Linked DNA regions of Herpetosiphon gulosus. Each later gene encodes a partner of the first gene's protein in a complex. Links are inferred from orthologs where the notes say so. Each region holds a gene or a part of one and is shown on either strand. Other genes may lie near its edges. The genes, in order: ABEB26_RS01685 and smc.

Region 1 (10,928 bases):
TGAAAATTCATAATATTGGTACGCCCAAAGAGCGGCTTGACCAAGTTGCCCAAGTGTTGGAGCGCGTAGGCCTTAATTCAGGCCACATGCGCCGCTTCCCCCACGAGTTCTCTGGTGGCCAACGCCAACGGATCGGGATTGCCCGCGCTTTGGTGATGCAGCCTAAATTGATCGTTTGTGATGAACCTGTTTCAGCGTTGGACGTGTCGATCCAAGCTCAGGTGCTCAACTTGTTGAACGATTTGCAAAAAGATTTGGGCCTAACGTATTTGTTTATTGCCCACAACTTGAGCGTCGTTGAACACATCAGCGATCGGGTAGGTGTGATGTATTTAGGGCGGATGGTCGAGCTTTCAACCCGCGATCAACTCTTCCGCAAACCAATGCACCCCTATACCAAAGCTTTGATGTCGGCGATTCCCTTGCCCGATCCAACCATCAAGCGCGACCGGATTATCTTGGAAGGCGATGTGCCCAGCCCAGTTAATCCGCCAAGTGGCTGCCGCTTCCACCCACGCTGCTGGCTGGCCCAAGATATTTGTAAACACGATGACCCAGCTTTTGAGGAAAAAGAGCCAGGCCACTTTGTCGCTTGTCACTTTGCTCAAGGTTAAGCACATTGTTGGGCAATAACACCAGAACCGAGGCGGCTTTGCTACCTCGGTTCGTTGTTTAACTAGCTAAAGATCTGATGAGAAACCCCGTGATCCCTGAAATATGGCCTACAAATATTCGACAAAAGTGGCGGGCTGCGCTACACTGCCTGTTGCTTAAAAGTGATCGAACGTTGCGGTTTGAATAAATTAGAGCGTCAACGATCAGCAAGGTGTTGATTGCTTGCTCGATGGTTGACCTTGGATTGATGCTCATGAAATTGCGTTTTAGCCTTGCGCTGTTGCTTTGTTTTAGCTTGATTGGTTGTAGTGTTGAAGGTGGCGCTCCAGTTGGTCAGCCAACTGTCCAAGTGCAAACTCCCTTGCCAACTACCAACCCTGCCACTTCCAATCTTTGGACGTTGGGCTTAACTGAGGAGCCGGTTGATCTGTATCCCTACAGTTATGCCTTTCGTGGCGCAGCCCCATTGATTGAATTGCTTTACCCTGCGCCTTTGACTGTGGTTGCTGAGGCTTATACCACAACTGGCGTTTTGGAGCGTGTGCCATCATTCGAAAATGGTGATGTGCAATATATTACAACCACGGTTAATCTTGATGCGAATGGCGTAATTACCACCACGCAAACTGAAACCATTACCAGCGTGCGCCAGTTGACCGTAACCTATCGCTGGAATAAAAATCTGCAATGGGAAGATGGTCAGCCATTGACTGCTGCCGATTCAGTTTTTGCTTATAATTTGTTGCGTGGCAGCGCCTCAACTGCCCAATTGGCAACTCAAAGCGACTTAACCGCCGATTATGTGGCGCTTGATCAATATACGACCCGCGCTTATTTGCCGCCCGAACGCGACGACCCAAATTATTTGATCACGGTCTGGACTCCGCTGCCAGCACATTTGTTTGAAGGCCAGCCAAGTGCCAAACAGGTTAGTGATCGGTTAGCCCAGTCGCCAGTTGGCTATGGTGCATATACGCTCAAGGCTTGGACGGCAGGCACGCAGTTGGAATTTGTGCGACGTGAAGGCCAATCGGAACAACTGCCCAGCACAATTATTGCCCGTTTATACCCTGATATTGCCATGATGCGCGACGATGTGCTGAGTGGGCGGGTCGATGTGGCTTGGACTGAAGGCTCGTTGGAGCAGTTAGCGCTTGATCTGAAAACTGATGTGCAATCTAAAACCTTGCAATTGCTCCAAGCACCCAACCCAATTTGGGAACATATCGACATGAATTTGGCGGTTGTAGCTTTGCAAGATATTCGGATGCGCCAAGCGATTGCTCATGGCTTCGACCGTGAGGCGATTAGTACAACCCTGTATGGCACGCCCAAGGCGGTTTTGCATAGTTGGTTGGCGGCTGAATCATGGGCCTTTGATCCAACAACGGTGGTCAGTTATAGCTTTGATCCTGAACTTTCACGCCAATTGCTTGATCAAATGAATTATCTTGATACCAATGGCGATGGTTTGCGCGAACGCCCTGATGGCACGCCCTTCCAATTGACATTAACCACTTCGGCCCAAACCCCGATTCGCCAACGCCTGAGCGAGCAATTTGTCAGCGATATGCAGGCAATTGGGATTGATATCAAGGTTGAAGCCTTATCGACTACTGATTTGTATAGCCAACAAGGGCCATTATTTGGGCGACGCTTTGAGCTGGCCTTGTTTGGCTGGCTGCGCAGCGTTGATCCCGATGGCGCGGTGTTGTGGAGTTGTGCTGCGATTCCTAATCAAATTAATGGCTACTCCGGCGACAATTTTACTGGTTGGTGTATGGATACCGCTGATCGGGCGATTCGTACCGCCACCAGTTCGCTTGATCCAGCGGTGCGTAAAGCTGCTTATAGCGAACAACAGCAAATTTTCACCCGCGAATTACCAGTCTTGCCTGTGATTACGCGCCAAACGACGGTGTTGCTTGCGCCGAACGTGCGGGGTGTGCAACCGCAGCCATTGGCTCCAATTACTTGGAACCTGAGTGCTTGGCAACGCTAGCGGTGCAGATTATGCTTAATTGCGCTGATGATTACTGACGATCAATGTGGATCAAACTGACATTATGGGCTTACTACTTGGAATTCTGCTGTTAAACCTAGTGTGGTGTAGCTACCGCCCCCAAGAACGCCAAATTCTCTGGGGGTGGTTTTTGCGTATCTGGCCACGGGTTCGACCAATATTGGGCTGGTTTTTGATTTTTATCGGCATCTTAGGTGTGATTCTGCCAATTCTTCAAGGGATTATTTTCTTGGTGATTGGCTCGGCCTTGATTGGCCCACGCCATCGGCTGATTCGGCGAACGCGGGTAGCGTATAAGCAGTTTTTGCACCGTTTGGCAGGTTCATCCAATCGATTTTTGGCTTGGCTTGGACGCTTTGGTATAAGTTCGTTGCGCACCATGAACCAGCAAATTCGGCGTTTTATTGAATACCGCACGCGCTATCAGCGTAAGCATCGGCCAATTCGTTTGGCAATTGTGCCGCCGCCGGAGGTGGTTGCAATGCTTGATCACTATCGCCTACGCTATGATCCGAGTTATCGCCATGGCTTGCCGCCGCATATTGTGCTTGTGCCAAGCAGCCATCCCAACGATCGTGATGCTTTTGAGCGAGAAGTGGCAATAACCCTAAGCCAATGGTCGGGCTTTGATCTGACACTTGAGCACTTGCAAATCGCGCCAAACCAACATCGTTTGGTGCTGCTGCCCAGCCAAGGCAAAGGCTTGGTTGAACAACTTCAAGCGAGCTTGCCGCAAACACGCCCAATCCAACGTCAGCCTTGGCCAGCCCTAACGATTGGCAAATTGTTGCAATATAGCAGCTTAGAGAGTGCCCAAACCTGGGTTGCTGAAACATGGCAACCACAACGTTGGCATGTGGCTGAATTGGTATTGTTTGAAGAACGTTTTGGCCGGATGTGGCACGAAGTACGGCGTTTTCGTTTGTGCGCTAGCACGAACCATGCGGAGTGTGTTAAGATACATGCACTTAACGATTATGCCTAAAGCAGCGTTGCTTTACACTCACTGCCGAGGAGTTTTACGATGATTGAAACCACAATGGCAACCGCCCAGCGCCAATTTGATATTGCTGCTGAATTACTGGCCTTAGAACCGGAAGTTCGCGATATGCTCCGCGAGCCACGGCGTGAGTTGATTGTGCATTTTCCGGTCAAGCTGGATAATGGGCGGGTGCGCACCTTAACTGGCTATCGTGTCCATCATAATATTACGCGTGGCCCAGCCCTAGGTGGCTTGCGTTTACAATCGTCGGCCACGCTCGATGAAATGCAAGCCTTAGCCATGTGGATGACCTGGAGTTGTGCGATTGTGCAAATTCCGTATGGCGGCGCTAAAGGCGCAATCGTGTGTGATCATCGCGAATTGACCAGCGGCGAACTCGAGCGGATTATTCGGCGCTATGTGACCGAAATTACCCCGCTGATTGGCGCTGAACGCGATGTGATCATGCCTGACCTTAACACCAATGAGCAAACCATGGCTTGGATTATGGATACCTATTCGATGCATCATGGCTATACGATGCCATCGGTGGCAACAGGCAAGCCAGTTCAGGTCGGTGGTTCGCAAGGCCATGGCCAAGGAACTGCCCGTGGTTTGTGCTATACCGTGCGCCAAGCAGCCAGCAAAATTGGCCTTGATTTGGCGGGAGCACGGGTGGTCATGCAAGGCTCTGGCTCGACTGGACGTTTGGTCTTGCAATTCTTAGCTGAAATGGGCTGTCGGGTTATTGCCGCCAGCGATGATAACACTGGCGTTGTGGCTGAAACTGATGCTGGTATCGACGTTAATACTTTGATTGAGCATCGGGTTAATACCGATGGCGTAGCGAATTTGGCTGGCACAAAGCCCATTAGCCATAACGAATTGCTCGAATTGCCATGCGATATTTTGGTGCTCGCAGCAGGCCAAAATGATATTAGCGGGGCTAATGCTGGCCGAATTCAGGCCAAAATTGTGGTCGAATTAGCCAATGGCCCAATTACACCAACGGGCGATTCGATTCTGGCCAACAAGCAAATTATGGTTGTGCCCGATATCTTGGCCAATGCAGGCGGGATTGTGGTTTCGTACTTCGAATGGGTACAGGGCTTGCAAGAGTTTTTCTGGACTGAACGCGAAGTTCATGGCGAATTAGCCACGACTATGGAACGGGCCTTTAACGAGGTCTTTACCGTCGCCCAAGAACGCTTTGTGCCATTACGCACGGCGGCCTATTTGCTAGCAGTTGATCGGGTTGTGCGGGCGATGGCCATGCGTGGGATTTATCCGTAGTTGTTGGGGGCTAGGGTTCAGGGGTCAGTTTGGAACCCTGAAGATTTGTTTTGACCACAGATTGGCATAGCTACCGGTGGTTATCTGCTGATGTCGATTGACTGAATCCTAGCCCCTGAACCCTGACCCCGTTGTTCGCTGTTCTCTATAATGAGCGATATGTGATGAATTCATCCTTCATCGCTCATCGCTCATCCTTACAATTATGCCCTTAGCAACCCATCACCCTTATAATTTGCAATTGCCCGAATTTGCTGGCCCCTTGGATTTATTATTACGCTTGATTGAGCGTGAGGAATTGGCGATCACGGCAATTTCGTTGGCGGCGGTCGCTGATCAATATTTGGCTCATGTACGAGCCATGCCCGACCCCGACCCGCTGACGGTAGCCGATTTTCTGGCCTTGGCAGCGCAATTATTGTTGATTAAATCGCGGGCATTATTGCCTCGTCGTGAGCCACCGCCCGCTCCACCTGAGGAAGATGTGGCTGAGCAACTGGCCCAACGCCTGCGCGAATATCAACAATTTAAACAAGCTGCAACTCAGTTGCGCGAATGGGAAAGCGCTGGCTTGCGGGTGTGGGAGCGGATTGCCCTGCCGCCACAGCCCGATTTACCAGCACCCCAAATCGCAGCCCATACATTAAGTGCTTTAGTTAATGCCTTATCGCGGCGTTTGAGCCTGATCGAGCGTGAAACCCCACCAATTGCTATCCCCAAAGCTAAAGTTATTACAATTGCCGAAATGGCCGAGTTGATTGGCGAACGTTTGCAGCGCCAACGCTATGTGGCCTTCGACGATTTGCTGAGCCTCGCGACCACCCGTAGCGAAGTGATTGTCGCCCTTTGGACGGTTTTAGAGCTGGTCAAGCGCGAAATCATTGCTGTTGAGCAAGATGATTTGTTTGAATTGATCAATCTCTCACGCGGGGAGCGCTTCGGCGAAAGGCTGACTGAACATTAAGCGCATAGAACATAGAGCATAGAACATAAACTAAACCTTGGCTGGGCAGTTTTAACGCAGAGGCGCAGAGCGTTAAGTCTAATGGCTAATGGCTATCGGAACATGAAGTGGTAGCTCAAGGACTTCGATAGCCATTAGCCCAGAGTCTAGAGCCGTATCAACCTTCGTGTGCTTCGTGGATCATTAACCTAGCCCCTTGACTATAAGCCTATTTTCAGTCAATTATCATTGCTTGGGGTTGGTTGCACACGTTAGGTTAACAGCAAACATAATGTATCTGAGGAAGAGATGATGATCAACCAGTGTTGGAAGTCAATCCTATGCGGCTTGCTGTTGAGCCTGTTGAATAGTTGTGGTTCTGCTGGAATTCAATCGATTTCACCGACCATTGAGCATAGCTCAGGGTTTGAGCAACTCATGCCTACCAAGGAAAACCTTGTTGCTTCGATTACTGCTGAAGTAGTCAATGATCGTGCCATAATCCAAACAATGCAAACGCTGCCGACTCTCAATCCAACGCGGTCAGCCAACTCTTATGAAGCACCGCCAACCTCGGTATTACCCACAGGCATTATTGCTGGCGAAGATTGCGAATCAGAAGATGGCGACCCTACATTTATAACGGCTAATTGTTGGCGAACTTACTTACGGGATGGATTAATCTATATCAACATCTCGGCAGGTAGACAATACCCAGATACACCTGGATCAATAGAACTGTATGTATCCCGTAACAACGAATTCTTTTCCCACCATAGGCTCTTCTTCACTGCCCCCCAAATAACCAGTCAATTAAGTCTTACAGCAGTGAATTATCCGCTGGTTGATATTCAATCAGAAAGCGGGTTCCGCTTTCGTTTCAATATTCAAACCCGCCAATGGCTTGATACAGCTGGTGGGCCAATTCCCATAACCCTAACCGCTACCCAGACATTCGAGCCAACAATAGCAATTCCCCCCTTGCAAACTGGTATGGGCGTGCTATCGCTCAGTTTGTTAGATGCTACCACTAACTTGCCGATCGCGGGCTTTGAGCAGATGAATGGGCCAACATCTTTGGAATTAAGTAGATTAGGCGTGGATAATTTTAACCTTCGAGCTAATACTAGTCCTGAAACAGTGGGCAGCGTTCAGTTTTTGCTTGATGGAGAACTCTATCGAATTGACAATACGCCACCTTATACCTTGAATGCTGAAAACGAACATTGGCTTCCTAATGAGCAAAAGCATGAACTACGAGTTACTACTTATAGTGGCCCGAATGCGACTGGTAAACGTGGTGGTTGGCTCGTGTTATGGTTGAGCGCCAGTGGTTTTCCACTAACCGAAGCGTTGCTTGCACCCTCAACCGCTACGATCCCCGCCAAAATCACTCCAGTTGCGGCTACCCCAACTAGCAATTAGAACAAATCAAAAGGCAAAAGTCAGAAGTCAAAAATGGGATCAGGGTATGAGGATCACAGAATAATCAAGCAAATATGTGCAATCTGTGGCTAAGAACTTAACCTTCACGGTTTCAGCCCTTCGTGCCCTTCGTGCTCTTCGTGGATGGAAATTAATCGGCGCTGAGAACCGAAATTCCCAGCGCCCCTATGCTCTATGTTCAATGTTCTATGTTCTTACTCCCCAATCGTGCCGTTGCCTTTGCTCCATTGCATGGTGTAAAGGTTGTAGTAGCGGCCTCGACGAGCTAGCAACTCGGCATGCGTGCCCATTTCGCTAATTTGGCCACGATCAAGCACCACAATTTTATCGGCATTGGTGATTGTGCTGAGGCGGTGGGCAATTACAAAGCTGGTTCGACCCCGCATCAGCGTATCCAAAGCAGCCTGAATTTGGCGCTCGGTCGTGGTATCAACGCTGCTGGTCGCTTCATCCAAAATCAGCAAGCGTGGATCGGCCAGCAAGGCGCGGGCAAAGGAGAGAATTTGGCGCTGGCCAACACTCAAATTTACCCCATTCTCTCCAACATCAGTGTCGTAACCTTCGGGCATGCGCTCGATAAATTCGTGTGCCCCAACCGCTTTGGCTGCGGCAATCACAGCATCATCGCTCGCATCCAAACGACCATAACGAATATTTTCGGTAATGCTGCCGCCAAACAGGAAGGTATCTTGCAACACAATCCCCAATTGTTGACGTAAGCTGGCTTGAGTTACCTCGCGAATATCATGACCATCGACCAAGACCGCGCCATCGGTGACATCGAAGAAGCGCCCAAGCAGCCGAATGATCGTGCTTTTGCCTGCGCCTGTTTCGCCTACCAAGGCAATCGTTTCGCCAGGCTGGGCTTCAAGGGTTACATCGCGTAGCACTGGCTCGCCGTCAGCATAGCCAAACGACACATGATCAAACATCACATGGCCATGCACGGCTGGCAGGGCTTTGGCATTTGGTGCATCGAGCATATCTGGCTCGGTATCGAGTAACGCAAACATGCGCTCCGATGAGGCCATCGTCGATTGAAAGGTGTTGTAACGTTGGGCCAACTCCAAAATTGGGTCGAAGAAACGGCTAACATACAACACAAACGCCACCAAAACCCCCGGCGTAAGATTATCGCCGAGCACCAGCCAACCGCCAACACCCACAACCAAGGCCGTTGCCAACGATCCCATAAAATCGACCGCAGGAAAGAAGGTTGCCGCCAACCGTGCCGCACTAGTGTTAGCGTTGAAATATGAGCGATTCAAATCGTCGAAGTGCTCGCCATTGGCTGCTTCGCGCACAAAACTCTTGGTTACCCGAATGCCTGAGATTGATTCGTTCAAATAGCCGTTGATCAAGGCGATCCGTTCGCGAGTTGAGCGATAGGCGTGGCGCACGCGCACCCGCCAGTAGTTGGTTACAATTACCATAATTGGCAACACAGCAAAGGTGACCAGCGCTAATTTCCAATTCAGCAAGAGCATGGCAATCGTAATGCCCACCAGCGAGAAGGTTGCCCGCGTTAGCCCAGTAATCGACCAGGTAACAAAATCTTGCAACACATCAACATCGGAGATTAGGCGACTCATCAAGCGGCCAACACTGTAGCGATTGTAGAAATTGAGCGATAAACGCTGCAAATGGCGAAACAGTGCCGAACGCACATCAGCAACCACTCCCGTACCCACCACTGCCAGCAAGTGAATCCGTGAGCGGTTGGAGAGCCATTCGCCCAAGGAAACGACCGCAAAAATGATCGTCCAAGTGTAGAGCGAATCGAGCGATTGAGCTTTAATACCCACGTCAATTGCTTGGCCAATTACCCATGGCGAGACGACCGACAGCACCGTGCCAATAATCATCAGCACAATTGCGGCGGTCATGGTGCGTTTGTATGGCCCGATAAAGGCCAATAGTCGCCGCATCAACCGCGGATCATAGGCTTTGCCCAAGCTATTTTCATCGTCCTTGGGCAATAAATCGGCGACCTTTTTTTCTATCTCATCATCGCGCTTACGCGACGGCGCTAAAGCTTTGGTTGTCATAACACCCTCATGAAATCAAAAGGCAGAAGTCAAACGTCAAAAAACACCAACAAAGTCCGATGTTCTATGTTCTATGCTCTTTGTTCTTCAACAAGGCTTTCCTCTTGATCTTTGAGTTGCAGATCGTAGATGGTGCGATACAACCCTGGCTGGGCCAATAGCTCGGTGTGCGTGCCGTGCTGCACGACCTTGCCAGCCTCAAGCACCAGAATTTGGTCGGCATTTTTGAGCGTCAGCAAGCGTTGGGCAATCACAAAGGTTGTGCGACCTTGCATCAGTTGTTCAAGCGCTTGTTGAATTAAGTGCTCAGTTTCCGTGTCCACGCTCGATGTCGAGTCATCCAAAATCAAAATGCGTGGGTTGAGCAACAAGGCGCGGGCAATCGCAATGCGCTGACGCTGACCACCAGAGAGCGTGACTCCACGCTCACCAACTTTGGTTTGATAGCCTTCACTGAAATGTAGAATAAAATCGTGAGCACGCGCTGCTTTGGCCGCTGCCATCACTTCATCATCGCTTGCTTCAGGCCGACCATAGCGAATGTTATCGGCGATGCTTGAACTAAATAAAAATGAATCTTGTAGCACAATTCCAATTTGTTGGCGCAAACTTTGAATTGCCAAATCGCGCACATCGTGGCCATCGACCAACACCCGCCCTTCGATTGGGTCGTAAAAGCGTGGGATGAGATTGGTGATTGTGCTTTTGCCCGAGCCAGTTGGTCCCATCAAGGCCACAACTTGGCCAGGTTTGGCCTCGAACGAAATATCGTGCAAGGTTGGGCGACCACCTTCGCGATAGGCAAACGAAACATGCTCGAATTTAACGTTGCCCTGGACATGCTCCAACGCATGGGCATCAGGTTTATCGGCTAATTCATCAAAAGTATCGATAATTTCAAATACGCGGGCCGAGCTAGCTACCGCTGTAGCCGCCAAGTTGACTGTAAAGCCCAAGCGTTGGACTGGATTATTGAGCAACAACACATAGCTGATCATGGCGAATAACGAGCCAACCGTAATTGTGCCGTTCATCGCCTGCGGGCCTCCAATCCAGAGCAAAATAATCACGCTGATGGCAACCAAAAAGTTGAAAAAGGGCCAGCTATTGCCCCAAATGCGAATCACCGCAAAACGGCGGTTATACCACTCGCCATTATCACGATCGAATTTTTCAAGTTCATATGGCTCACGCGCAAAAGCTTTGACCACCCGAATGCCCGTCAGGCTTTCTTGCATCATGGTCGAGAGCTTGCCCATTTGCTCTTGAATTTTGGTAAACAGCGGCTCGACCGTGTTGCCAAAACGAATTGTGGCGTAGAGCAACACGGGCAAGGGCAAGAGCGCCAAGCCAGTCAAACGTAAATCTTCAACGACCATCGCCACGATAATGCCGAAAAGCAAGAGCATAGTTGAGCTAAGTTCCAGCAAACCAACCCCGACAAAGCGCTCAGTTTCGGTAATATCGCTAGTAGCGCGGCTCATCAGGTCGCCAGTTTGTGAACGATCATGGAACGAAAATGGCAGCCGTTGAATCGCATCGTAAAAACGATTGCGTAAATCGTAGGCTACCCGAAAG
Region 2 (12,042 bases), on another replicon or contig:
CGCCGCCCAGTTCCTCGACCAAATCATAGCCACTTACGCCCAAATCAATCGAGCCATCGGCGACTTTTTCGACAATATCGGGAGCACGATGCAACAAGACTTCAACTTCGGGCAGCGCTTTAATCGAAGCCGTGTAGCGACGCGGATTAGGCCGTGAGACTTTCAGGCCACAGCTTTCAAAAAAGCGAAACGTATCATCAGCAAGAGCGCCTTTGGAAGGCACAGCAAAACGTAGCATTAGCGCGTTATCTCCACAGTCCATTCAGCAGTTACGTCGGGCAGATTCAAACGACGCACCTGCATTTCGATCTTCCAGCGCCCAACCAAGCTTAGCGCTCCTGAGGTCGCGGTAAAACGTCCATCAGCAGCAGGTTCGAGCATTGCCACTTGTTGGCCAGCTTCGAGATCAAGCGATTCAAAGCGTAAGCGTACTCGATCTGGGCGAATTACGCCATTCGCATCGCGGACGGTTGCACTAAATTGACGCTCACCAGGCCGATTATCATCAGTATCGAGGGTCATAGTTAAATCTTCACGCTGGGCTGTTAGATAAAGCGGCTGAGCGATACGCGGGGTTGGTGTTGGCAAGGTTGGTCGGGCAGTGCCACCAGCGCTGGGAGCGGCTTTGACTGGATGCGGCGTTTGGGTCAAGGCACTAGCAACCAGAATCACCCCGATCGCCAAAGCACTTTCCAAGCCCAAAGTCAGGCCAATTTTGACGACGGTTGTTTGATCTTTGGCGGCTTGCAGGCGTGGATTAAGCTTACGCCAATGCCAAAAGCCCAGCAGTAACGCCGCCAACATCACCGCCAACTTGATCAACAAGGTCTGGCCGTAGCGCGATTCCCACAAGCCTGCCAAGGTTGGCAATTGGTCAAAGGTACGCATCGTGCCAGTCAAGACAACCATCGCAATGCTAAACAAGGCCAACGGGCTAAATCGGGCAATCAGCCATGCCAAGGCACTGTTGCGTAAGGCAGCTTCTGTTTTGCGCAACACCCAAGCACTCAAAGCCATGCCAATCAAGCCACCAAACCAAACCGCCGCCGTCAGCATATGCAGCCAATCTGAGGCTACAGGCGTGATTGGATCGTCGATGTTGGCCGCTGCATGGCCGCTCATACTGAAGGTCAAGAGGCTTAAACTTGCCAAAGCCAAAGCGGCATAGCCCATTGGTTTTTGGTAAGCAGCCAAGAACGTCAGCGGAATTAACAGCGTAATCGCAACCAAGCGAATCAAAGCCAACACGCCCCAACGGCTAATCGCCATCGAGGAAAGCACATCGGCATATTGAATTGATGCCAAACTACCATCGCCAAAATCGCTGGCGCGTACCACAAATTCCCAAACCGAGCCAATCAACAACAAAACTAAACTCAATTGAGTCAGCCAAATCGTTGGCCGAACCAGCAAAGGCAAGCGCGATTCAGGATTATGTTGAATTGCAGGCAAGAGCAAAATCAACAACCACGCTAAACCGCCAATTGCCCCTAAGCCGCCAGTTAAGGCGATTGAACGCCCGCTGACCACGCCCCAATTTAAGCTAGCATCGGCAGTTGCGCTAACTTCGACCGAGGGCGCAGTCGGAGCAACTCCAGTGCCAATGCTAAACAACAACGAGCCAGCCGAACGATGACCATCAGCGGTCGAAAGCACTTTGTAAATTAAAGTATATTCACCAGGCCGCAGCTCAGCAGGCAAGGCCACCTGCATACTATCGGCAGCGGGAAACTGGGTTTGCGGCAGGCCAATTGGCTGCGATTGCTCATTGTAAAGCGTTAGTGAGCTATAACTACGATCAAGCGGCTCACTAAATCGCAATACAACCTCGGCAGGTGCAACATCAAGCACTGCCCCATCAACAATGCTGCTCTCGATAACCAAGGCATGGGCTGCCGCCACACTTGGCCATAAACACAGCACAAATAGAGCTACAACTAAAATCCGCTTCATAGCTAGTGTTCCTTAAGTATAGTAGGGTCGGGGCTAGGTTTTAAAGATCCCTCACCCCCGTCCCCTCTCCCACTGCGGCGAGCGAGGGGCGTTCCACCGGTCATGATACGGTGCTTCCCCCTCGCTCGCTGGGCGGGAGAGGGGGCTAGGGGGGGAGGGCATCCAAGCAATTATTAACATCATATACAATGCCAATTATTGGATAGATCTACTAAAAAAAGCGTGCTAGGCCTAAACCTAGCACGCTTAATCACTCAAAATCCTAGTTTAGGCACGAACTGAGCGGCGGCGCAAGGCCACGCCAGCAACCATAAAGATGATGATTGCAGCCACAAGCATGCCAAGATTAAAGCCATTGCTGCCAGTTGCTGGCAAGCCTGGGTTGTGCTGATCGGATTCGGGAGGAGTTACTGGCAGAGCAGCATCGCCCACAGCAAAGCCAATTGAGCCAGTTACTTCGTGACCATCGCTACCAACAACCGACCAGCTAACGGTATAGCTGCCTGTGCCAACTCCCGATTTCAATGAAACCCGCATGGTTTTGCGCTCAAGATCAGCCAAATCGACTCGGCCATCGCCTGTATCAACCACTGTGCCATTGGCATCGGTAACGCTTAATTTCAAGCCTTCGGATTCCAATTCGTCGTTGAAGGTCAGCACAACTTCGCTCGGAGCAGTTGCCAATTTCGAGCCATCGGCGGGCGTTGAACTAACCAATTTGGAGTGAGCCGAGCTAACCCCAGGCTGAGCAAAAATAATCACCAAGGCCAATACTGCAATTAAACGTTTCATTATGTAAATCCCTGATTGCAGCAGATCACAACGATCTGCCAAAGAATGCAAAAACCGATTAAGCGAATGAGATTAAGCATTACAACCAAGGATACGTGGGGGCGGGGCAAGTGGCCGTTCGATCCAAGAACGCCCAAGGTAGCCTAATTCGCGGTAAATCCAACGGGCAATTCGGATTGAGCCAAGCAAAATCACCAAGGCTATCAAAGCCAATGGCACTTCATGGCCTTGCTCCAGCACGCCTGAGGTAAACGGCGCTGGTTGGAAATGTTGAAAATCATCAATCACAACTGGAATTTGAGTTTGGTGATGATGATGCCCGTGATGGGCAATTAATGGATTATCGGCTTGAATCACGGCACAATAGACAATACAAGCCAAGGCAATCCCATGAGTGAGGATCAAGCCACATAGGCTGCCAGCGATCGGCAGCCATGCCTGTTTGTTAGTTAATTTGTGCCAGTGTTGCTTCATGAAATTATTGCATCAAGGTCGGCGTTGGCCCCGGCGAGATCAAACATAATTGGCGTTGCTCGGATAGTTTACCCGGCCCCCACCATGCTTTCACTCGGGCGATGATCGTAATTATTTCTTCTTCGCTGAGCTGCGAGCCAAAGGCCGGCATTGAATTTTTACCATCACGAATCAGCGAAATCAATTCCCAATCGGGGTGTGAATAGGCATGCATACCATCGTTGAGTGCTGGAAACGGCCCCATGCCCTCGCCGCTTTGGCCATGGCAGTTGGCACAATATTGGCCAAATAAGGCCTGACCACTGGCCAATTTTTCGCCAAACGCTGGCTCGATATAGGGTACGGTTGGTTCGCCTAAAGTTAGCGTTGCTTGTTGAGCAGCCTCACCACAAGCAATTAAACTAGGGATTCCAAGTGTCAACAACAGGGCAATCAGCCGCCACCGATTGAGTTTATGTTGCATGGGCATCCGACTCCATCGCCGCCTTACGCAGCATGCGATTGCGCAACGCTGCCAAGGTAATTAAGATTGTTAGCACAATGATAGGTGCCAAGTAGAGAATTACATTTAGCCAGCGCATAATGCCACCAGCAACATTCACAGTTGTGCGAAATTCTTGGGTTTGGCCCGCCTCACTGAAGCTCATCAGAAATTGCCAATCGCCACTGCTCGAAAAATCGAGGTCATGCGAACCATAAATTGCATCTTCTGGGCGACTTTCGGGCGCAGGCAGGTAGCGAAATTCTTGACCATCAGGATCAATCAATACCAATGAAATCGCTTCGACTGGCAACGCGGCATAATCGGTGCTGTTGCGCACCGCAATACTCGCATCGCCACGGCCAACGCTCATGGGCGCAGGAGCCAAGGAGACGACCACAAAATATTGATTACGGGTTTCATTGATGATGTAATTGCCGCCATGAGCCGCTGCTAGATCTGTCCACCACAAACTAGCCAGCACCACCCAACAAACCATGAAACATAGGCGTTTCAGCATAGAGTGTATCACAATCTTTGGCCGGATAGTGTGGTAGTTTCTTAACCAACTGTCTCAACAATTCGCACTGCCCCACCATCATCGACCAACTGATCCAAGCGAATCGACAAAACTTTGGAAGCTCCATCAGGATTCATAGTTACGCCATACAAGGTTGAAGCCGCTTCCACAGTACCACGGTTATGCGTCACCAAGACAAACTGGGTCTGTTGACTCATCTCGATTAATTGTTCACGAAGTCGCACAACATTGGCTTCGTCCAAGGCTGCGTCAACTTCGTCCATCACACAAAACGGCGTAGGATTAACTTTCAACAAGGCCACCAACAGCGCCACGGCGGTCAACGAACGTTCGCCCCCAGAGAGCAACGAGAGCGGTTGGCGGCGTTTGCCTGGTGGTTGGGCAATAATATCAATGCCACTTTCGCTGCTATTAGGGTCGTTCAAAATCAACTGAGCCGTACCACCACCAAACAAACGGGTAAAGGCTAAGCTAAATTCCTCGGCCACGGCGCTAAATGTTTGGGCAAAACGGCTATTCATGGCCGTTTCAAGCTCATTAATCAACTCGCGCAAACCATCAGCCGCTTGGCGAATATCGCTGACTTGGCCCGTTAAGAATTGATTGCGTTCACCAAGTTCAGCATATTCTTGCGGTGCAAGCGGGTTAATCGTGCCCATTCGCCGCAGTTTATTGCGCAACTGATCAATTTGCTCGTTCAAGGCTTGGGCTGATAATTCAGCCTCTTCAGCCTCAGGCGTTTGGCTCAAATCCAATTGCTCAATATCAATGTTCTCTTCGGCGCAACGTTCCCACACATGGTCACGGCGGGTGTTGGCCGTTGCCAATTGGCTTTCAGCCCGGCTAAGGCTAGCTTGCGCTTGAACAAAGGCCTGCGAGGCTGTCCGTTCTTGCTGTTCAGCTTGTTGCAATGTCAAAGTAGCCTGATTCAAGCGTTCGAGCAGCGGGGCTTGCTCAGCATAAGCGGCCTCACGTTGCAGATGAGCTTGCTGACGGCGTTCAGCCACAATCACGCTTTGGGCTTCAGCCAAGGCCAATTGTTCAGCCAACTCGTGCTGACGTTGCTGATCCTCACGGCTACGCCGCGCCAAACCATCAATCACCTGTTGCTGATCGCGTTGGGCACGCTGGGTCGCCTGCAAGGTTGCATCGCTGGAAACAATCGCTGCCCGCGCTGCGGCAACCCGCTCCTCGCTAGCCCGACTAGCTGCCGCTGCGGTTTCGGCTTGCTCACGGGCAACAGCAACCAAATGCTCATGTTCAGCAACATGGGTTTGCGCCTGCTCAATTGCCGCTTGGCTGGCGGCAAGTTGCTCGGCAAGGCTGGCTTGCTCTTGTTGAACATTGTTGCTGCGCAGTTGTTGCCATTGTTGCTCTTGCTCAATTTGTTGTAGGCCACGTTGGCGTTGCGCCAAACTATCGCGAGCTTTTTCCATGGTGGTCCGGTTGCTGCGGCGGGCTTGCTCGGCTTCGCGTAGCATTTTCTCAGCATTGCCAATTGCCGCGATCGCCAGTTTGAGCTGTTGTTCGTGCTCGGCAAGTTGTTGTTGAGCGGCCTCAAGTTGGGCGGGCAATTCGCGCAATTCACGTTCGCGGCGCAACGTACCAGCCTCACGAGTTTTCGCGCCACCAGTCATCGACCCAGATGAGCCAACTTGTTCACCGCCAAGCGTCACAATCGTCCAAGCACCATCGAGTTCAGCTAAAATTCGCCGTGCCGTGGCTAAGTCTTCGACCACAATTGTGCGCCCAAGCAGGTGCTGCACTGCCCGTTCATAGGACTCGGCATAGTTCACCAACTCGCTAGCTAAACCTAAAACTCCTTGACCTTGGGGAATGCGGCTCGGGCGGGGCGTGCGCAACGTATCAAGTGGCAAAAAGGTGGCGCGGCCTGCATCAGTGCGTTTGAGTTCAGCAATTGCGGCTTCGGCAGCTTCCCAATTGGGCACGATAATATTTTGCAAGCGTGCGCCCAAAGCCACTTCCAAAGCGGTTTCGAGTTCGGCAGGCACTTCGATCACGCTGGCAACCACGGCAAATTGCTGTTGCTGCTTTTCGGCCCATTGCAAAGCTGCGCGAACGCCAGTAAACATGCCCGATCCGGCAGCGGCAGTGCGGCGCAAGGCATCCAAGCGACTATGCAAGGCATCGGCTTCACGGCGGGCGTAGGCTACAGCTTCTTCCTGCTCGCGGCGCAGATTGCGTGCTTCCAACAAGCTTTTTTGGGCAGCCTCTTCATTGGCTTGGGCTTGGTTAAATTCAATTTCGGCCTGTTGATACAGCTGTTGGGCTTGGTCTAGATTGGTTTGGGCTTGCTGAATGCGCGTTTGGCTAGCGGTAAGTTGCTGTTGATTGGTGGTTAATTCATTGGCTAACACTTGCCAACGCTCTTGCTGCAATTTGGCCCGTTGCTGAGCCTCGTTCAGGGCTTTGGTTGCTTGCAAAGCAACTTCTTGGGCTTGTTTGAGCGCTTGATCAGCTTCGCGGCGGGCGGCAATCGTAGCCTGTTCCCCAGCCTCAATTGTGGTTAAAGCTTGGCGCTGCGCAATCAAGGCCGCTTGAGCTTGGCTAGCCTGTTCAGCTAATTCTACCGCCCGCGCTTGGGCTTGGGTTTGCTCTTGTTCTAAACTTTGTTGACGCTCGTGAGCTTCAGCGCGACGGGTGCTCAGCGCTTGTTGACGCTCGCGCAGCACCGCCCATTCACGCTCCACGGCTTCCCATTCACGTTCAAATTGGGCCAATTGCTGGTGTTGTTGCTCAACCAATTGCTGCTGCTCATCACGCTGCTGGCGTAATTCACCAAGTTGTTGCTCAGCTTGAACCTGGCCAACTTGGGCTTGAGCTAACACTTTTTCGGCCTCAGTAAAGGCAGTTTCAGCTTGGGCAACCAAACTTTGGGAGGCCTGCCACTGGCGGCGATAGGCAATCAGCAAGGCTTGCTGCAAGGCGGTTTCGATTTCATGAACCTGCTCAGCCTCACGCGCTTGGCGGCGCAGCACCTTCAAACGTGGCTCGATCTCAGCCAAGGTATCCAAAATGCGGCCCAAATTGTCTTCGGTTTGCTTGAGTCGCCGTTCGGCCTCAGCGCGTTTGCTGACCGAAAGGCTAATCGCGGCGGCATCTTCAAATAAGCTGCGACGCTCCTCAGGACGTAAGGTCAAGGCAGCATCAACCAAACCTTGGTTGATCAGGGTATAACTCGAAGCCAAGGGCGATGTGGCTTCTTGAATATCGCGCAAACGCACTTTATTTTTATTCAAGAAATATTCATTCTCGCCAGAGCGAAACGAGCGGCGGGTGATTGTGACTTCGTTGAAATCGAGCGGCAAGGTGCGATCAGTATTATCGATTGTCAGAGCAACTTCGGCCATACCTTGGGCGGCACGTTTGCCACCGCCGCTGTAAATCAGATCTTCGGTGCGGCGACAGCGCAAAGCTGAGAAACTTTGTTCGCCCAGCACCCAACGAATCGCATCGGTGACATTTGATTTGCCTGAGCCATTTGGCCCAACAATCGCCGTCACTCCCAGCGGAAACTCAATCACTGTGCGATTAGCAAAGGTTTTAAATCCCTGAATTTCAAGTCGTTTGAGATACATTCAAAGCCCTACTTTATGCTGCGGTGGTGAGCAATTGGTGATGCATGGTCACATAGGTTGGCTCAGGATAGCCTTGATGGCTGTGGTATTCAGTAATGATATAGCCCAATTGTTGATACATGGCGATCAAATTGGGCAAGGCTAGGCGCACGCCGATCTTAATAATCTGGCAACCTTCGGCTTGGGCAATTGCTTCAACCGCAAGAATGAGCTGTTTGGCCAAACCTTGGCCACGATAGGCGGGCAACACCGACAAGCGCCCCAAATAGAGCGTATCACTGCCACGCCGCTCGTAGAGTACACAGGCGATTAATTGATTGTGCGCTTCGACGACCAAGACCCCGCCATCGCCCATGCGAGCACGAAAACTCTCAACTGTTTCCCAGCCAACACTAGAGGGCGGATCGAGGATGGTTTCATATTCAACAAAGGCTTGGCGAATGATCTCCAAAGCTTGGCTATGTTCATCAACAGTTGCTTCACGAATCTGCATCGAACTCCCTCAACACAACGGACTGGTGGTCGTGACTGGCGCATATTATACCTGTATCAGGTAGCTTGGATGCAACGCTAAAACAAAAAACTCAAGGGTTGAGCCTTGAGTTGATTTGGTGGAGGTGAGGGGGATCGAACCCCTTACCTTCGCAATGCCATTGCGACGCTCTACCAAGTGAGCTACACCCCCGTATCGATTTAGTTACACCAAGCAAGTTGGTGGAGGCGAGGGGACTCGAACCCCTTACCTCGACAGTGCGATTGTCGCGCTCTACCAGGTGAGCTACGCCCCCGCTTGTCGGTGTTGTGTGTTTGTTCACAACGCGGACGATTATAGCACAGGCAGCATGGGCTGTCAAATTTGGCGAAAGCAACTGTTGAAACCACCAAGGAGTAATGCTCTTTTTCTTTTTAACCACGAAGAGCACGAAGAGCACGAAGTTGCTTTAGCCACGAATTCCACAAATTTCACGAATGTTGCTTTTATCAAAACCTATTGCCAATTCCCTGAACCCTAGCCCCTGACCGCTCTCAAGTTAGCAATCATGCGATAAAAATGGTGCGTTTCTCATTTAACCTACACTTTATCCTTTGGTTACATACATTCATCCTTCGTGTTCTTCGTGCCCTTCGTGGTTAAAAAAACCCCGCTCCTATCAATTCAATTGTAGGAGCGGGGTTTAATTTGAATAAGTCTATTTATGGCGTAACGCTACAGGCAACACCATTCAAGCTGAAAGCAGTTGGTTTAGTATTCGTGCCACTGAAGCTCGCTTGCATGCCAAAGCTGGCGGTTGCCCCAGTTCCTAGGTAGCCATTCCAGTTGACGTTGGTCACATTAACCGCTTGACCAGCTTGGCTCACGTTGCCATTCCACAAATTGCTAATAAATTGATTACCTGAGTAAGTCCAAGCAAGGTTCCAGCCGTTAATCGCCGCACCGTTGTTTTTGATCACAACATCGGCGGTGAAGCCAGTTGGCCATTGGTTAGAAATTGTATAGGTCACTTGGCAACTTGAGTTGGTTTGGGTTGGAACAATCGGCGTGCTGGTTGGCACTGGGGTTGCCGTTGCTGGCCGTGGCGTGGCGGTTGGCACAATTGGCGTAGCCGTGGCAGTTGGGCCAATCGGGGTGGCCGTGGCCGGAATTGGCGTAGCCGTCGCTGGTCGTGGCGTGGCCGTGGCCGGAATTGGGGTCGCAGTTGCTGGAATTGGTGTAGCCGTCGGTGGGGTTACCGAGCCAGCTTTTTCATCCAAGTAAGCAGCTACCCAAGCCAATGGTGCATTCCAGTTGATTGTAATTTCGTTGGTTGACCACGATTCGATATGATCAACAAAACATTTTTGGGCTTTGCAACCAGGCAAACCAATGCTTTGGGCATAGGGATCTTGCAATGCCGAGTTGGGACCGCCCGAAACTGCGCCAGCTGGTGGGCGGGGAAAGCCGCTATTGGCCTGGAAGGCCCAAAAACGGTGATGGGGATTTTGCAATGGATTTTCGCCATAACCTGTTACATACGATTTATCCATGGCATTACGGCCCAGTAAATAATCCATGCCTTGGCTCATCGCATTGAGATAGCTCACATTGCCAGTAAAATCGTGGGCTAAGCCCAAAATAATCCCATTATTCAAGACAAACGAGTTGGAACCCCACGGGTAGCCAGTGCTGGTTGAATTAAATGGTGTGCCATAACCTTGGCCAGTCGTATTATTGGCAAACACGGTGGCTGCACTAATCACGGCATTGCGCACGCCCGCCAGTTCGCTGCTGTTGAAGCCGCTAGGTACAACAGCCAACGAAATTGTACCAAGTGCCTCGGTCGTGCCCCACGTCATAGCTGGCTCGCGGCTGCTGTAATCGCTCGGTACATCTTGGTAGTAGCTTGAGCTTTGCAAATAGCTCTTGTATTCGGCTTTGCCAGTCGTGATGTAGAGTTCGCTGGCGGCCCAATAAAATTCATCGCCAACCTGCGGATCGCCATACGAACCGCCACCAGTTCCATCACTATCCAAGGCGATTACGTTGGGGTTGGCTCGCGCCGCTGCCCAAGCGGTTTCGGCTGCACTCAACAAACGTGCTGAGTAGCTAGGATCAATGAATCGCCAGATCCGCGAACCTTGAGCAGCAGTTGCCGCCAAGTTCAAGGTTGCAGCGGTGCTTGGTGGTCGCAATACCCGATCTTGCGAATCTTGGTCGGGGCGTAGTGGAATGCCCGTCCAGTTTGCATCGTGCATTTTGTGATGCACCATACCAGCTCGTGGCTGGCCAGCAGGCACTTGCATGCGCAACATAAAATCCAATTCCCAACGCGCTTCGTCGAGCAAATCGGCTACACCATTGCTATTTTCGGGGATACTCATGCGGCCATCGCCAAAATCGGCTGCCGACGAACCTAAATATTGGTTGCGCTCATATTGATTGAGCAGTGTCCAGACCGAAATCCCACCGTTGACTACATACTTGCCATGATCGCCAGCATCGTACCAGCCGCCAACCACATTCAGCGAATAGCTACAGCCAGTGCCAGGCGCACACGGCACGTTGGTATCACCACGGTTGGGAGCGATGCCAACATGGCCAGCAGGGCGGGTCAGATCATTACGCCCAGCATAGGGCATGGTAATCGCAATTCCGCTGCGATTATGGTAGAAATAGGCTAAGGCATCATATTTTAATTGGCGATACACAGTCGCGCTAATATCAAATTGATGGCTCAAATTGCCTGCCGCTGCCAACGTAAAGCTGCTGCCAGTGCCAGTGTAGCCCGAAAAATCGATGATATGAATCGTATCGCCAGAGCTTGCATCGTAGCCAAAAACCGTGGTATTGCCTGAAAGCACCGTCGTGCCTGAGCTATTGCGCAGTTGCCATGCTACAGGCGAGTTACTGCCATTGACCAAACTTGCACGTTTAATCGCATTGGGCAAATAACCATGTTGGTTGACCCGAATCAGCGAGGAAGCTGCCACAGCAGCGGCGGGGAGATTAGCTGGAGTCGTATTGCGGGATTCGTGTTGGACAACCCCAAACACTGAGGAGATGTTCCCAAAAGCTACACTTGCCGTCAGCGCAACCGTACTACAGGCTGCGATCAGCGTGCGCGATCGTTTCCGCCGTTGGAAATGAACAGTCATTGGTCGATCCTTTTTGGGCTATTGCAACAGCACAATTACCTGCTGCAACAGTTCACAATAATTAAGGAGAGCAGTATTTGGGATCGGTTTCAATCTAGGATGAAGATTGCTCAGCTAGCAGTCGCAGCAAAACGCTTTTAATTGCAACAACTATTTGAGATCGTTCCCAAATTATTGCAGCAAATATTAAATGATTTTTACAACTATGTCAATGCCCTAGCGCTAGAATAGCTAAATCATGCTATACCCAAATTGTGATATGGATTGTTAAACCAATGTAATCGATCAAACGCTTTTGCACCATATTCCTTAAAAATCATTGACTTTTGTTTAAGAAAACTTTATAATTCCAGTGAAATTATAAAGAGCGTATTAAATATTACTACGATCAAGCCTTTACGCTTTTGTCCGCCATCGTTGGTCGTGTTGAACTGGAAAACCCATAACGCGGAGCCACGCCGCTCCGAACCTAGTACGAGGGGGACAATCCAATGGTACAACGCCGTATCTTTAGTTTAACCGTCGGTTGTTGGTCGGCATTATTACTGGTTTTGGCGGTTAGCAGCCAA

Evidence for each region.
Region 2: the proteins of ABEB26_RS01685 (region 1) and smc are in contact, whole or in part, in a crystal structure (PDB 3ZGX), measured with the Bacillus subtilis proteins. The link is inferred for Herpetosiphon gulosus from one-to-one orthologs.

What each region holds. Positions count from the first base shown.
Region 1 is NZ_BAABRU010000001.1:378,176-389,103, forward strand. What follows is about bases 4,026-6,997. They hold ABEB26_RS01685 (segregation and condensation protein A), read left to right. Parts: upstream 4,026-5,118; coding sequence 5,119-5,877; downstream 5,878-6,997. Other genes in these bases: ABEB26_RS01680 (Glu/Leu/Phe/Val family dehydrogenase), read left to right, coding at 4,026-4,913; ABEB26_RS01690 (hypothetical protein), read left to right, coding at 6,166-6,997. Outside these bases: ABEB26_RS01665 (ABC transporter ATP-binding protein), read left to right, coding at 1-614; ABEB26_RS01670 (peptide ABC transporter substrate-binding protein), read left to right, coding at 869-2,617; ABEB26_RS01675 (2'-5' RNA ligase family protein), read left to right, coding at 2,664-3,623; more of ABEB26_RS01680, read left to right, coding at 3,663-4,025; more of ABEB26_RS01690, read left to right, coding at 6,998-7,281; ABEB26_RS01695 (ABC transporter ATP-binding protein), read right to left, coding at 7,497-9,350; ABEB26_RS01700 (ABC transporter ATP-binding protein), read right to left, coding at 9,422-10,928. UniProt on the Bacillus subtilis protein: Participates in chromosomal partition during cell division. May act via the formation of a condensin-like complex containing Smc and ScpB that pull DNA away from mid-cell into both cell halves.
Region 2 is NZ_BAABRU010000003.1:398,169-410,210, forward strand. What follows is about bases 4,062-8,147. They hold smc (chromosome segregation protein SMC), read right to left. Parts: upstream 7,841-8,147; coding sequence 4,262-7,840; downstream 4,062-4,261. Other genes in these bases: ABEB26_RS05690 (hypothetical protein), read right to left, coding at 4,062-4,220; ABEB26_RS05700 (GNAT family N-acetyltransferase), read right to left, coding at 7,854-8,147. Outside these bases: hisG (ATP phosphoribosyltransferase), read right to left, coding at 1-238; ABEB26_RS05670 (copper resistance CopC/CopD family protein), read right to left, coding at 238-1,953; ABEB26_RS05675 (copper resistance protein CopC), read right to left, coding at 2,221-2,745; ABEB26_RS05680 (hypothetical protein), read right to left, coding at 2,818-3,219; ABEB26_RS05685 (c-type cytochrome), read right to left, coding at 3,224-3,682; more of ABEB26_RS05690, read right to left, coding at 3,672-4,061; more of ABEB26_RS05700, read right to left, coding at 8,148-8,333; ABEB26_RS05715 (glycoside hydrolase family 9 protein), read right to left, coding at 9,035-11,473; ABEB26_RS05720 (lytic polysaccharide monooxygenase auxiliary activity family 9 protein), read left to right, coding at 11,965-12,042. UniProt on the Bacillus subtilis protein: Required for chromosome condensation and partitioning.